Regions from separate parts of the Rhizobium arsenicireducens genome, predicted to be linked through region 2. Evidence: predicted binding sites of a transcription regulator. Region 2 holds the regulator's gene; the other holds the start of a gene.
What was found. Region 2 encodes LexA, which represses DNA repair genes until DNA is damaged. Its sites were predicted from a motif close to TGTTCNNNNTGTGTTCNG; they were not measured.
Positions count from the first base shown of each region.

Region 1: ACWPVA_RS17445 (ATP-dependent helicase) is a predicted target of LexA. The motif match lies at 2,986-3,003, and genes of this name have one in related genera.

Region 1 covers NZ_CAXHYK020000001.1:3,535,383-3,542,863, reverse strand. Annotated here, with positions in the region: gene acnA (aconitate hydratase AcnA) at 1-1,801, shown strand, start outside; partial or broken gene ACWPVA_RS17450 (DUF1223 domain-containing protein) at 2,006-2,756, shown strand; gene ACWPVA_RS17445 (ATP-dependent helicase) at 3,064-5,133, shown strand; gene ACWPVA_RS17440 (2-dehydro-3-deoxy-6-phosphogalactonate aldolase) at 5,200-5,838, opposite strand; gene ACWPVA_RS17435 (2-dehydro-3-deoxygalactonokinase) at 5,835-6,770, opposite strand; gene ACWPVA_RS17430 (aldehyde dehydrogenase (NADP(+))) at 6,784-7,481, opposite strand, start outside.
Region 2 covers NZ_CAXHYK020000001.1:1,254,470-1,261,950, forward strand. Annotated here, with positions in the region: gene ACWPVA_RS05905 (ComEC/Rec2 family competence protein) at 120-2,684, shown strand; gene lexA (transcriptional repressor LexA) at 2,665-3,372, opposite strand; gene ACWPVA_RS05915 (VOC family protein) at 3,623-4,513, shown strand; gene kdsA (3-deoxy-8-phosphooctulonate synthase) at 4,513-5,361, shown strand; gene eno (phosphopyruvate hydratase) at 5,537-6,811, shown strand; gene ACWPVA_RS05930 (FtsB family cell division protein) at 6,953-7,273, shown strand; gene pdhA (pyruvate dehydrogenase (acetyl-transferring) E1 component subunit alpha) at 7,419-7,481, shown strand, end outside.

The DNA of each region.
Region 1 (7,481 bases), 2.3 Mb from region 2:
GACGCTCGCCGACCGTGCCACCATCGGCAACATGGGCCCGGAATACGGCGCGACCTGCGGCTTCTTCCCGGTCGACGGCGAAACCATCAACTACCTGACGATGTCCGGCCGCACCAAGGACCGCATCGCCCTGGTCGAAGCCTATTCCAAGGCTCAGGGCATGTGGCGCGACAACGATGGTTCCGACCTCGTCTTCACCGACACGCTCGAACTCGACCTCGGCGACGTCGTGCCGTCGATGGCCGGTCCGAAGCGTCCCGAAGGCCGCCTTCCGCTCGAAACGATCGCTTCCAACTTCGCGGTCGCGCTTGAGAACGACTACAAGAAGCCGGGCCAGCTGACGAACCGCTATGCGGTCGAAGGCACCGACTACGACATCGGCCATGGCGACGTGGCGATTGCCGCGATCACCTCCTGCACCAACACGTCGAACCCGAGCGTCCTGATCGCTGCCGGCCTTCTGGCCCGCAACGCCGTCGCCAAAGGCCTGAAGTCCAAGCCCTGGGTGAAGACCTCGCTCGCACCGGGGTCGCAGGTCGTGGGCGAATATCTTGCCAAGTCGGGCCTCCAGGCATCGCTGGACGCCCTGGGCTTCAACCTCGTCGGCTTCGGCTGCACGACCTGCATCGGCAATTCCGGTCCGCTGCCGGCGCCGATCTCGAAGACGATCAACGACAAGGGCCTGATCACGGCGGGCGTTCTGTCGGGCAACCGCAACTTCGAAGGCCGCATCTCGCCGGACGTCCAGGCCAACTACCTGGCTTCCCCGCCGCTCGTCGTGGCTTACGCGCTCGCCGGCACCGTCCAGAAGGACCTGACCACCGAGCCGCTCGGCGAAGACCAGAACGGCAACCCGGTCTTCCTCAAGGACATCTGGCCGACGTCGCACGAGATCCAGGAATTCATCCTGAAGTACGTCACCCGCGAACTCTACGAATCGAAGTACGCGGACGTGTTCAAGGGCGACGCCAACTGGCAGGCCGTTCAGATCCCGGCAGGCCAGACCTATGCCTGGGACGACAAGTCGACCTATGTGCAGAACCCGCCCTACTTCGTCGGCATGGGCAAGACCGGCGCCGGCCTCAAAAATATCGCCAACGCCCGCGTTCTCGGCTTGTTCGGCGACAAGATCACCACCGACCACATTTCGCCGGCCGGTTCGATCAAGGCCGCCTCGCCGGCTGGTGCCTACCTCATGGAGAATGGCGTCGGCGTTGCCGACTTCAACCAGTACGGCACGCGTCGTGGCAACCATGAGGTCATGATGCGCGGCACGTTCGCCAATATCCGCATCCGCAACCACATGCTCGGCCCGAACGGCAAGGAAGGTGGCTACACCATCCACTATCCGTCCAAGGAAGAGATGTCGATCTACGACGCCGCCATGCAGTACAAGGCGGAGGGCGTCCCGCTCGTCATCTTCGCCGGCGTGGAATACGGAAACGGTTCGTCGCGTGACTGGGCCGCCAAGGGCACCAATCTGCTCGGCGTTCGCGCCGTGGTCGCCCAATCCTTCGAGCGCATCCACCGCTCGAACTTGGTCGGCATGGGCGTCGTCCCGTTCTGCTTCGAGGAAGGCACCACCTGGGCCTCGCTCAACCTCAAGGGCGACGAGACCGTGACGATCGAAGGCCTCGACGGCGAGATCAAGCCGCGCGAGAAGAAGATCGCCAAGATCACCTATGCCGATGGTTCGGTGAAGGAGATCCCGCTGATCTGCCGCATCGATACGCTTGACGAAGTCACCTACGTCAACAACGGCGGCATCCTGCAGACCGTCCTGCGCGATCTGGCCGCTTAAGCCGAGACGCAAACAAACAAGGGCCGCCGGGCGACAAACCCGGCGGTTTTTTTGTGTGGCTGGCGGTCCGCTGTTGACGCTTGCCTCACCCCATCGTGACTTTGACCTGCATCGATGACGGGTTATTGCTGGAACGACAAAGAAAGCGACCTGACGAATGTGTCTCATGGCGCTTTCGGGGAAGCGTTGAACGGGTTTTGCTCCATGATCTTCAGGATCGCCTCCGGTCTGGCTCTCTTCTGCACCATCGTCGTCGCTTCCGCCACGCGCGCCGACGAGGTAACCGTGCCGAAGGGCGTGGTCGAAGCTCTTCACCTCCCAGGGCTGCAGTTCATGCCCCCCGGCCGACGCAGCGCTGCAAACATTGGCTCGCAAGGGCGGCGTCGTGGCACTCTCCTATCACGTTGACTACTGGAACTATCTCGGCTGGGCCGACACGCTGGCCACGCCGGAAAACACCGCGCGGCAATACGCCTATGCCCGCAGCCTCGGTCGCAACGGTGTCTATACACCGCAGGCCGTGGTCAACGGACGGGACCACCTGAAGGGAACGGACGCGGAGACGATCGAAGGGAAGCTCGACGGCATGCGGGCGCGCGGTAAGGGTCTGACCGTGCCAATCCATGCCGGTCGCAAGGGCGACGAACTGGAAATCAATATCGGCGTCGGCAACGGCAAGGCCGACGTAGTGATCGTCTATTTTCGCCGCAAACAGACCGTCGAGGTGCTGAAGGGCGAGAACATGGGAAAGACGATCGACTACTGGAACAGCGTCATAGACGTCCAGACCGTGGGCGTGTGGGACGGTTCCGCTCTCGATCTCGTGCTGCCGGCAAAGATGATAGATTCGGACATGGCCGACGGCTGCGCGATCTTGCTGCAATCGAGCGGACCCCAAGGCGAGCCCGCGGCCATATTCGGCGCGACGATGCTGACGGCGGAAACGAAATCCTGAGAACTAGGCGGGTCCGGCCTGGAAGCATTGGGGGGCTGGGGGTAAGGGGTCAATGCGCCAGACCGGACCCTCTTGGCGTGCTTGACGCCAACCAAGAGCGATCAATTTCTCCCCCAAATTGGGCGCTGTTTTGTCCAAATTGCGGCGCCTAGCCGAAATCACCGGTTGCATATCTAACCGATTTATCCCGCACGCTTTTCTTTCTCCGATGTTAACTTGAGCATTGTCCGGTTCACTCTCTGTTCTTGCCAAATCGGGCAATGTCGGGCAAACCAGACTTCTGAATGAGCAAGGATGTCGTCGGCGGATGAACGCAAACCACCTCGAGACGCTGAACGACCGGCAGCGAAGCGCTGTCGAGCATGGCATCGGACCCGAGGCCACCAAGGGCGACGGCCCTCTTCTGATCATCGCCGGCGCCGGCTCGGGCAAGACCAATACGCTTGCCCACCGGGTCGCGCATCTGATCCTCAACGGCGCCGATCCGCGCCGCATCCTGCTGATGACCTTTTCCCGCCGCGCCGCAAGCGAGATGAGCCGCCGTGTCGAGCGGATCTGCCGCAAGGTACTGGGCAATGATGCTGCGGTCTTGACGGATGCCCTTACCTGGGCCGGCACCTTTCACGGCATCGGCGCCCGCATCCTGCGCGACTATGCCTATGAAATCGGCCTCGATCCCGGCTTCACCATCCACGACCGGGAAGATTCCGCCGATCTGATGAACCTGATGCGGCACGATCTCGGTCTGTCGAAGATGGAAAGCCGCTTTCCCGCCAAGGGCACCTGTCTCGCCATCTATTCCCGCACGGTGAACTCCGAAACGCCCCTCTCCGAAGTGTTGAAAGGCGCCTATCCCTGGTGCGGAACCTGGGAGAAGGAGCTTAAGGCGCTGTTTGCCGCCTATGTCGAGGCCAAGCAGGCGCAGAACGTGCTCGATTACGACGACCTGCTGCTCTACTGGGCGCAGACGGTGAGCGAGCCGGAACTTGCGGCCGAAATCGGTGGCAGGTTCGACCATGTCCTGGTCGACGAATACCAGGACACCAACCGGCTGCAATCCTCCATCCTGACCGCGATGAAGCCGGGCGGACGCGGGCTGACCGTGGTCGGCGACGACGCCCAGTCGATCTATTCCTTCCGCGCCGCGACGATCCGCAACATTCTCGACTTTCCGGCAAGCTTCGACCCGCCGGCCGACATCATAACGCTCGACCGCAACTACCGCTCGACCCAGCCGATCCTGGCCGCCGCCAACGGGGTGATCGACCTTACCCGCGAGCGCTTCACCAAGAACCTGTGGACCGAGCGCCAGTCCGAGGACCGGCCGCGGCTGGTCAGCGTGCGCGACGAGGCCGAGCAGGCCAACTACATCGTCGAGCAGATCCTGGAGAACCGCGAGCGCGGCCTGACGCTGAAGGACCAAGCCGTGCTGTTTCGCACGTCCAGCCATTCCGGCCCGCTGGAAATCGAACTCACCCGGCGCAACATTCCCTTCGTCAAGTTCGGCGGATTGAAATTCCTCGACGCGGCGCATGTGAAGGATCTTCTGGCGGCACTGCGCTTTGCCCAGAACCCGCGCGACAAGGTTGCCGGCTTCCGGCTGATGCAGCTCCTGCCGGGGGTGGGTCCGCAGACCGCCTCGAAGATCCTCGACGCGATTGCCGCCGATCCGCATCCGCTGGCAGCGCTCGCCGAAATCCCACCGCCACCGCGCACCGGCGAGGACTGGGGCCGCTTTGTCGACATGCTCACGCAAATGGGCAAGGGCCAGGCGGGCTGGCCAGGCGAGATCGAGATCGCCAGGCTGTGGTACGAGCCGCATCTCGACCGCATCCACGAGGATTCCGAGACGCGCAAGGCGGACCTCGTGCAGCTCGGCCAGATCGCCTCGGGCTACGGCTCGCGCGAGCACTTCCTCACCGAACTGACGCTCGATCCGCCGGACGCGACCAGCGACCAGGCGGGCGTGCCGTTGCTAGACGAGGACTATCTGATCCTCTCGACCATCCATTCGGCCAAGGGCCAGGAATGGAAGTCCGTCTTCGTGCTGAACTGCGTCGACGGCTGCATCCCCTCGGACCTTGCAGTCGGTACCACGGCGGAGATCGAGGAAGAACGGCGGCTGCTCTACGTGGCGATGACGCGGGCCAAGGACAGCCTACACTTGACCGTACCGCAGCGCTTCTTCACCCACGGGCAGAACGCGCAAGGGGACCGGCATGTCTATGCGGCGCGCACGCGCTTCATTCCAGCGACCCTGCTGCAATTCTTCGAATCGGCCGCCTGGCCGGTGGCGCAGCCGACCGCTCCAGGCACGCGCGACGCGCGTCAGATCCGGCTTGATGTCGGCGCGCGCATGCGCGGCATGTGGAGTTGAATAGTTTGACGTCTACCAGCTGATGCCGGCCGGGGCCTTCGGCGGATGGACACCTGTGGGAGGCCGTCAGGCCGATACGGCGGCATCATAGGCGGCGATCGTGCGCTTCGCCTTTTCCGCCACCGTTGCCGCACTGTCACCCGGCTTGTAAAGGCTGGAGCCGAGGCCGAAACAGCTGACGCCAACCTTGAGATAGGCGGCGAAATCGGCGTCCGACACGCCGCCGACCGCGCCGATCGGCAGGCCCTTGGGCAGGATGGCGCTGATGGCGCTGATGCCGGCCGGCCCGAGCGCGCTGGCGGGGAAGAACTTGAGGGCAGCGGCACCCGACCGGGTGGCCAGCAGTGCCTCGGTCGCCGTGAAGACGCCGGGCATGGTGACCATGCCGTGCTCGACGGCGCGGCGGATGACAGCCGGCTCGACATTGGGCGTCACCAGCAGATTGCCGCCGACACTCTTCAGCCGGTCGACCTGCGGGACCTCCAGCACCGTCCCGGCGCCGATCAGGCAGGACGCGGGCGCGAGGCGCCGCGCCTTCTCGATCGAGGCAAACGGCTCCGGCGAGTTGAGCGGTACCTCGATCGCCTCGAATCCGGCTTCGACCAGAACCTCGACCACGCCCTCGATCTCCTCGGGCCGGATGCCCCGCAGGATGGCAACCAGATTGCGCTTGAGGGACGGCCAGGCGATGGCGGGGCTGGTCATGGCAGGATCTCCGCGAAACGATGGGGAAAGAGGACGCGCGCAGCGGAAAACAGGCCCTTGCGGACCAGTTCCCCGCCATCGAGCGATACCGTTTCGACGCCGGCAAGCGTAAGAGCGGCGGCATAAAGCTCTGTCAGCGCACCGCTGCCAATCAGCTGCACGCATTGGCCTTCGCCAAGCCTTGGCCGCATGGCGGCAATTTCCGCGCCGAGCAGCAGGCCGGACAGGCGCGAAGCCGCGCTGGCCTCGTCGGCGCCGGCAAGCAGACCCCGGGCGCGGATCGAGAACAGGCGCGTGGTGAGGCTGAAATCAGGATCGAGCGCCTCCTCGACCGCCTGGCCAAAAGCCGGGTGGCCGGCGGAGGCCCGCCCCTCGCCAATCGATAGATGCAATATCGATTGCCGGCTAATGAGCTGGAAGAGTTCGCCGGTCATCGCCGTGGTGAAACGGCTGATTCGGCCTTCCTGCAGGGACACCCATTTCGAGTGGGTTCCTGGCAGGCAGAAAAGCGCGTCGCAGAGCCCGGACGCGACGGCGCCGAGAAGCTGTGTCTCCTCGCCACGCATCACGTCTTCGGCGCCGGCGCCGCGCTGGCAAACGCCGGGCAGGATACGCACGTCGCGATCGATGCCGGGTGCGGATACGGCCTGAATATGGAGATCCGTCAGGCCGGCCGGCGTCTCGGCATAGGGCGCCTCGATCCAGCCGGCGCGGGCGCCCGCCATGCCAGCGACGACCACCGGCAAATCGGGAGCGCCGCCGAGCGCGGCGAGATGGGTCTCCAGCACGCCGGCGAAACGGTCCGGTGTCAGCGTCCCCATGCCTTCCGGCGATTGCCGTTCCCCGAGCACGCCCGCCGCGGCATCGACCAGCCAGACGCGCAGATTGCTCGTTCCCCAGTCGACCAGTGCCGCCGCGGCCTGCGTGCTCATCTTGTTACGTCCCTTAGTGCAGGTCTTCCGGCAGCAGGGCGACCGGGATGTCCTGGTAGCAGACCGGCCGCAAGAAACGGCGGATCGCCATCGTGCCGACCGAGGTGGCGCCGAAATTGGTCGAGGCCGGATAAGGACCGCCATGCACCATGGCATCGGCGACTTCGACACCGGTCGGGAAACCGTTGGCGAGCAGGCGGCCGGCCTTGCGCTCGAGGATCGGCAGGAGCTTGGCGCCGAGCGCCTCGTCACCGGCTTCGAGATGGAGCGAGGCCGTCAACTGGCCTTCGAGGCTGCGGGCGACGGCCAGCATCTCGTCGGTGTCGGTCACTGTGACGATCATCCCGAGCGGGCCGAACACTTCCTCGCCGAGCGCATGATTGGCGAGCCATTCCTTGCCTGTCGTAGCGAAGAGATAGGGCGTCGCATTGCGCAGGTCGCAGGTCGAGGTGAGCACGGACCGCACGCCTTCGACGGAAGCAATCTTCGTCGCGCCCTTGCGATAGGCATCGGCAATACCCTCGGTCAGCATGGTCTGCGGGGCGACCGCCGAGAGCGCCTGTTCGGCGGCTTTGGTGAAGGCATCGGCCGTTTCGCCTTCGATCACGACGACAATGCCCGGATTGGTGCAGAACTGGCCGGCACCCATGGTGAGCGAACCGACCCAGCCCTTGGCGATCGCTTCGCCGCGTGCAGCCATGGCCTGCGGCA
Region 2 (7,481 bases):
TCTGACGGGAAAAGGCTTTCCTGCACACGCATCGCTTGCTAACCTTCGCCTCAAGGCGCCGCCTCGGATTTATTCAGATTCCGCGACGAGGGGGGCGATCCGGGGGGCGGAAAGTGGCGGTGGTCACCGATCGAGGTGCCGGATTGACTGAGGCTGGCGGCGCAGCGCCTCCGGCGATGGCTGATATTGCTCCGGTGAGAGCCGGTATGCACCGCCGTAACGGTACAGCAACAGTCTCATCCCGCCTGCGCGCGGCGATTGCCCATGGCGGCGAACGGTTTGGCGTGGCGCTGGTTCGGGAACGCGATCACGGCCACTTCTTCTACTTCCTACCGGTCTTCCTGGGTGCTGGCGCGGTCATCTGGTTCTGCCTCGGGCATCCACCATCCACGACCGCCCTGGCCCTTCTGTCCACTGTCTTCGGCGGAGGCTGCCTGCTTTCCGCAAGCCGATACCGTTTCGCCGCTCGCCTGCTCGGTGCCGGAGCGCTCCTGCTGGTGGGCATGATGCTGGCCGATCTGGAGGCAAGGCGGGCGGCGACGACGATACTGGATGCCGGCGTAACGACGGTGGTGACGGGCGTGGTCGAGCGGCGGCAGGCCGGCCCGAGGGGTGAATGGCGCTATGTCTTGCGCCTGATATCGACCGCGGAACCACGGCTGAAACGGCCACCCGAGCGGGTAGCGCTTCTGGCGCGGGGCAGCCAGGCTCCGGTATCGCTCGGCCAGACGCTTGTCGGCCGGGCGCGCCTTTCGCCACCGTCGGGACCGGCGTTACCGAGGCTCAACGATTTCGCCTTCGCGAGCTATTTCGACGGCATCGGCGCAGTCGGCTTTTTCCTCGGCGCGCCGCGTGAGTCGAGGGGACAAGCGGACACGAGCGGAGAGACCCTGTGGGAGGCGAGCGACCGATTTCTGTTTGCCATGCGTGACCGGATTGCGACACGTATCCGCGCGGTCATCGGGGGCGATCCCGGCGCATTTGCCGCCGCGATCATCACCGGCGATCGGCGCGCGATGACGAAGGAGTCCACCGAGGCGTTGCGTCTTTCGGGGCTCGCACACATCGTGGCCATCTCCGGCCTCCACATGGCGCTCGCCTCGGGAATATTCTTCATCGGCCTGCGGATGGCGCTCAGCCTTTTTCCTGGCCTGGCCCAAGTCTTTCCGATCAAGAAAATCGCCGCGTCCGGGGCGCTCGTCGCGGCTTTCGCCTATCTTCTCATATCGGGCTTTCAGGTGTCCGCGGTGCGCGCCTTCCTGATGACGGCGATCATGCTGATCGCGGTGCTGTTCGACCGTCCGGCGATCAGCCTGCGCAATCTGTCCGTCGCCGCGATCATCATCATCGCGGTGACGCCGTCTGCCGTGATGGGGCCGGGCTTCCAGATGTCCTTTGCCGCGACCGCGGCTCTGATCGCCGGCTATGCTGCATGGCGCGGCCGCAAGCGCCGGAGCGGGATCAGGCTGGCATTTCCCGGGGTAAGATCGTTCAGTGAAGGCGGCAAGTTCATCGCCGGCACGTTTCTCACCTCATTGATCGGTGGTCTCTCGACCGCCATCTTCGCCATCGCCCATTTCCACCGTCTGGCGCCGCATGGTCTGGAAGCAAACCTCGCGGCAATGCCGCTCGTCTCGATCCTCGTCATGCCCGCCGGTCTCCTGGCTATGCTGTTGATGCCCTTTGGTCTCGATGCGCCCTTCCTTGCCATCATGGGATGGGGGTTGAGATCGGTCCTCGCGATTGCGCATGCGGTGGCCGGCTGGGGCGAGCCGATCGGCTTTGCGCGGATGCCCGCGTGGTTTCTGCCGCTTGCGTCGATCGGCCTTCTTCTGATGACGTTGTTACGGACGCGACTGCGGCATGCCGGCACTGTCTTGCTCGCGGCGGTGATCGCGTTCCTTGCGCGGGGTCCTGCGCCGCCGGCCGCCGATATCCTGATTGCGGAAGACGGTCAGCTTGTCGGCCTGCGCGTGTCGGAGGACAGCATCGCGACCAATCGAGCCCGCCCGCCTCGGTTCATCTTCGATCAGTGGAAGGCAGCGCTCGGAATCGACGAGCATGTGAGACCCGAGGAACGAAGTGTTTCATCGACCGGGCCGCCTCCCGGCTCACCAGACCTCGGCGCAAAAACGGCCGCGAACGGGCCGGTGCCCGGCGCTCCACCGAACAGACGGCAGCCGGTGCAGCGGCGTCAGTGGTCGGAGGCGGAAATCCGGGCGGCGCGCGATCGGATGCAAGAGGCCGTGACCGAGGGCGGGGAAGACCGTTTTATTTGCGAAGGGAAGCTCTGGTGCGTGGCGCGGCTTGATAGCGGTTGGACAATCGCCACCGTGGAAGAGGCCGCTTTTGTCGGCGGCGCCTGCGATGTGGCCGATATCGTGGTATCGGCGCGGCGCGTCGCCTTTTCGTCCTGCCGCTCGGGCGCCCGGCTCCTTACTGCTGAAACAATGCGTCGCAGCGGGGCCGTCGAAATCCATCTGGGACGACGCGAAGCCGGCGAAATGACGCTCACCACATCTTTCGAAGGCCTGACCCGTCCCTGGTCGATCCACCGACGCTACGACTGGCGTAGCGCCAGCTTCGTCCCGGATTCAGAGAGGGAGGGTGTCAACCCGGCCATGCCGGAAGCACAGCCGAGCAGCATGGCAGAGTTAAGTGCGCTCAGTGGTAGCGGCGAATGAGGCCGACCAGCTTGCCCTGGATCTTGACGCGGTCCGGGCCGAAAATGCGGGTCTCGTAAGCCGGGTTCGCCGCTTCGAGTGCGATCGACGCGCCACGGCGGCGGAAACGTTTCAAGGTTGCCTCCTCATCGTCGACCAGGGCGACGATGATATCGCCCGGATTGGCATTGGAGGCGTTGCGGATAATGACCGTGTCGCCATCCAGGATGCCCGCCTCGATCATCGAGTCGCCCTTGACCTCGAGCGCATAATGCTCGCCGGATCCCAGCATTTCGGCGGGAACGGTAATGTCGTGGGTGTTGTTTTGGATCGCCGAGATCGGAACGCCTGCGGCAATACGGCCCATGACGGGGACGCTGACCGAATTCGACGTGTCCTCGACGGGCTTTTGCGCCGCCACGGGCGTCTTGCCCAAGCTGCCTTCGATCACGCTGGGTGAAAAGCCGCGGCGCGGCTGGAGACTCGGCGAATAGGCTTCCGGGAGCTTGATCACCTCGATCGCACGGGCGCGGTTTGGCAGGCGCCGGATGAAGCCGCGCTCCTCAAGGGCGGTGATCAAACGGTGGATGCCCGACTTGGAGGCGAGATCCAGCGCGTCCTTCATTTCGTCGAAGGATGGAGGGACGCCGGATTCCTTCATCCGTTCGTGGATGAAAAGAAGCAGTTCCTGTTGCTTGCGCGTCAGCATGTTGCGGTGCCCCAATTGTGAAACAAATACGGAACATACACTATCTGTTCCAGTTGTGTTCCGCAAGTACCAAAGATCCCTTGAAGTCTGCAGTGCGAATGGTGAATTTTTTGATCACGGCGCTTTGCGTGTACAGGACGCGCTGATCTGGCTCCGGGCGTGGCGAGGCGATAGCGGATCGGCTTGCCATCGAGAGGCAAATGGCGCAAATCATCCCGTCGATGGCGAGTGCCTGACAAGGGGGTATGGGATGTCCGGATTGAACAAAGCGCGAGGCCTCGACCATGTCGTCCTCCCCGTCCACTCGCTGGAGGCGGCGCGCGGTCGGTTGAGCCAGCTCGGCTTCACCGTGGCGGCCGATGCGCGCCATCCGTTCGGCACCGAGAATGCCTGTGTGTTCTTCGCCGACGACACTTATCTCGAGCCGCTCTCCGTCGCCAGCCGTGAGGAATGCGAGGCGGCGGCCAAGGCTGGAAACATGTTCGTGGCGCGCGACCTGGCGTTCCGGTTCCGCAATGGCCCGGAAGGGCTGTCGGCGATCGTCGTCAAGACCGATGATGCCGAGGCCGATCACCGGCGTTTCGCTGCGGCGGGTTTTTCCGGCAGTCCGATTCTGCACTTCGAGCGGGTGTTCAAGATGGCGGACGGATCAGATGTCCTGGGCGGGTTCAAGCTTGCCTTCGCGGCCGACCTGCGGGCGCCCGACTTCTTCCTGTTTGCCTGCGAGCGGGTCAATCCCTTGCCGGCGGACCGCGGCGCGTTGGCGCGGCACGAGAACGGCGCGCTTGGTCTATCGACCGTCGTGCTCGGCGAGGACAATCCGAGCGACTTCCAGTATCTGCTGGAAGAGGTATTCGAGCAGCGCGAAGTCGAGGCCCATTCCTTCGGGCTGTCGCTGCAATCGGCCAATGCCAAGGTCGAGGCGCTGACGCCGGCCGGGCTTGCCGGCTATTTCGGGCTCGAGACAAAGGATTGCGGACGGGGGCTCAAAGGCCGGTTGCTAATCGTCAAGGTTGCCGATATCGGCGTGACAGAGCGGCTGCTCGCTGCTAAGGGCATCGCATTCAGCCGCCACGGCGCGCGTCTGATCGTTCCGCATGAGGCGGGGCAGGGCGTGCCCTTCGTTTTCGAGGAAGTTTGATGAGCAATCCGACCCATTCCGAAGTCGTCGTCGGCGAAGGTACCGCCAAGGTCGTCTTCTCCAATTCCAAGCGATTCTCGCTGATTGCCGGCCCCTGCCAGATGGAAAGCCGCGATCACGCCTTCATGATCGCCGGCCAGCTTTCGGAGATCTGCGGCGAGCTCGGGCTCGGCCTCGTCTACAAGTCGTCCTTCGACAAGGCGAACCGCACTTCTCTTTCTGCAGAGCGCGGGATCGGCCTGGAAAAGGCGATGGAGGTCTTTGCCGATCTCAAGAAGGAATACGGCTTCCCGGTGCTCACCGACGTGCACACCGAAGAGCACTGCCGGCTGGTTGCGCCGACGGTCGACGTTCTGCAGATCCCGGCGTTTCTCTGCCGCCAGACCGATCTTCTGGTGGCCGCTGCCCAGACCGGCCGTGCGATCAACGTCAAGAAAGGCCAGTTCCTCGCCCCTTGGGACATGAAGAACGTCCTCAACAAGATCAATGCCAGCGGCAATGCCAATGTCATGCTGTGTGAGCGCGGCGCATCCTTCGGCTACAACACGCTGGTGTCCGATATGCGCTCGCTGCCGATCATGGCGGCCATGGGCGCGCCGGTGGTGTTTGACGCCACCCACTCCGTCCAGCAGCCGGGCGGCCAGGGCGGCTCTTCCGGTGGCCAGCGCGAGTTCGTCGAGACGCTGGCGCGCGCCGCGGTCGCCGTCGGCGTGGCCGGCCTGTTCATAGAGACCCACCAGGATCCGGACAATGCCCCGTCGGACGGTCCGAACATGGTGCCGATCAGCCAGATGAAGCGCCTGCTGGAAAAGCTGCTGGCCTTCGACGCGATCGCCAAGGCTACCTGACCGCGACTTCAGCGGCAATCCTTCCTTGCAGACGCCGGCCCTTAGGCCGGCGTTTTGCATTGGGACGAATGTCCGCATTGCCTTTTGGCTTCTGTCATGTCGCTGCCATTGTATTTTCCGCATCATCGATTAAGACAGGCCATCCTCAATCCGACCCACTAGCAGGGAGGCTCCCATGACTGCCATCACCGACATTATCGGCCGCGAAATTCTCGACAGCCGCGGCAATCCGACCATTGAGGTCGATGTCTATCTCGAAGACGGCAGCATGGGACGTGCGGCTGTTCCGTCGGGCGCCTCGACAGGCGCGCACGAAGCCGTAGAACTGCGTGACGGCGGCAGCCGCTATCTCGGCAAGGGCGTCGAAAAGGCCGTCGAGGCCGTCAATACCGAGATCTTCGACGCGATCGGCGGTCTCGAAGCCGAGAACCAGATCCAGATCGACAATCTGATGATCGAGCTGGACGGCACGGCGAACAAGTCGCGCCTTGGCGCCAATGCCATCCTCGGCGTTTCGCTGGCCATCGCCAAGGCCGCCGCCGAAGCCACCGGCCTGCCGCTCTATCGCTATGTCGGCGGTCCCAACGCCCATGTGCTTCCCGTGCCGATGATGAACATCATCAACGGTGGCGCCCATGCCGACAATCCGATCGACTTCCAGGAATTCATGATCATGCCGGTCGGCACCGACAACATGCGCGATGCCGTGCGCATGGGTTCGGAAGTCTTCCACACGCTGAAGAAGGAACTGGCGGCCCAGGGCCACAACACCAATGTCGGCGATGAGGGCGGCTTTGCCCCCGGCCTGAAGAGCGCGCCGGAAGCGCTCGACTTCATCATGAAGTCGATCGAGAAGGCCGGCTACCGGCCGGGCGAAGACATCTATCTGGCGCTCGACTGCGCCTCGACCGAGTTCTTCAAGGACGGCAAGTACGTGATGGAGGGCGAGGGTCGCACGCTCGAGCCGGAAGCCATGGCCGACTATCTCGCGGAGCTGGCCGCCAAATATCCGATCATCTCGATCGAGGACGGCATGGCCGAGGACGACTGGGACGGCTGGAAGGCGCTGACCGACAAGATCGGCAATTCGTGCCAGCTGGTCGGCGACGACCTGTTCGTCACCAATTCGGCTCGCTTGCGCGACGGCATCAAGATGGGCGTCGCCAACTCGATCCTCGTCAAGGTCAACCAGATCGGCTCGCTGACGGAAACCCTCGACGCGGTCGAAACGGCACACAAGGCAGGCTACACGGCCGTCATGTCGCATCGTTCGGGCGAAACCGAGGACTCGACGATCGCCGACCTCGCGGTCGCCACCAACTGCGGCCAGATCAAGACCGGCTCGCTGTCGCGCTCGGATCGCCTGGCAAAGTACAACCAGCTGATCCGCATCGAGGAAATGCTCGGTCCCCAGGCTCGCTACGCCGGGACGTCGATCCTGCGCGCCTGATCGCGCTCAATTCGGGAGTTCACAGGCCGCGCTCCGCAAGGGGCGCGGCTTTTTTTGTCGTTGGGTCGTTACGGTCAACGATCGGTTAAGCACTAGTCGATAATTTGAAGCCATAGTTTTGCGTTTCAGGGCACCATCGGCATGTGGACCAGGCACCATAAGAAGAGAAAACTCGGCCAATTCATTCTGCCCGCCGTCACCATCGCGTTTCTTTCCTATTTCGGCTATCATTCGATCCACGGCGACTACGGCCTGCGGGCAGCGCAGGAATTCGAGCGTCAGCGGTTGGCCCGCAGTGGCGAGCTTGCCAAACTGGTCGGCCATCGCCAGCAGTTGGAGCGGCAGGTCGAACTGCTGAGTGACGGCTCGCTCGAGCGCGACATGATCGATGAAAAGGCGCGATATCAACTCAACATGTCGCGGCCGGACGAGATTGTCATTTTTGACGGCGAGCCGAATTAACCGAAATCAGGTTAATTACAAATTCCAGTTTAAATACAAACATTTCCCTTGTATGTGAGCTATGCATTTATGGCATTGCCCGTCGGCGCTTTCTTGCCTATTCTGCTTTTAAACAAAGACCCGAAATAACCCCAGGGAGGGATGAATGGCGCCGCGAAAAGCCGCGACTGCTACCGGTCGCAAGACCCCGGCCAAGCCTGCCAAGAAG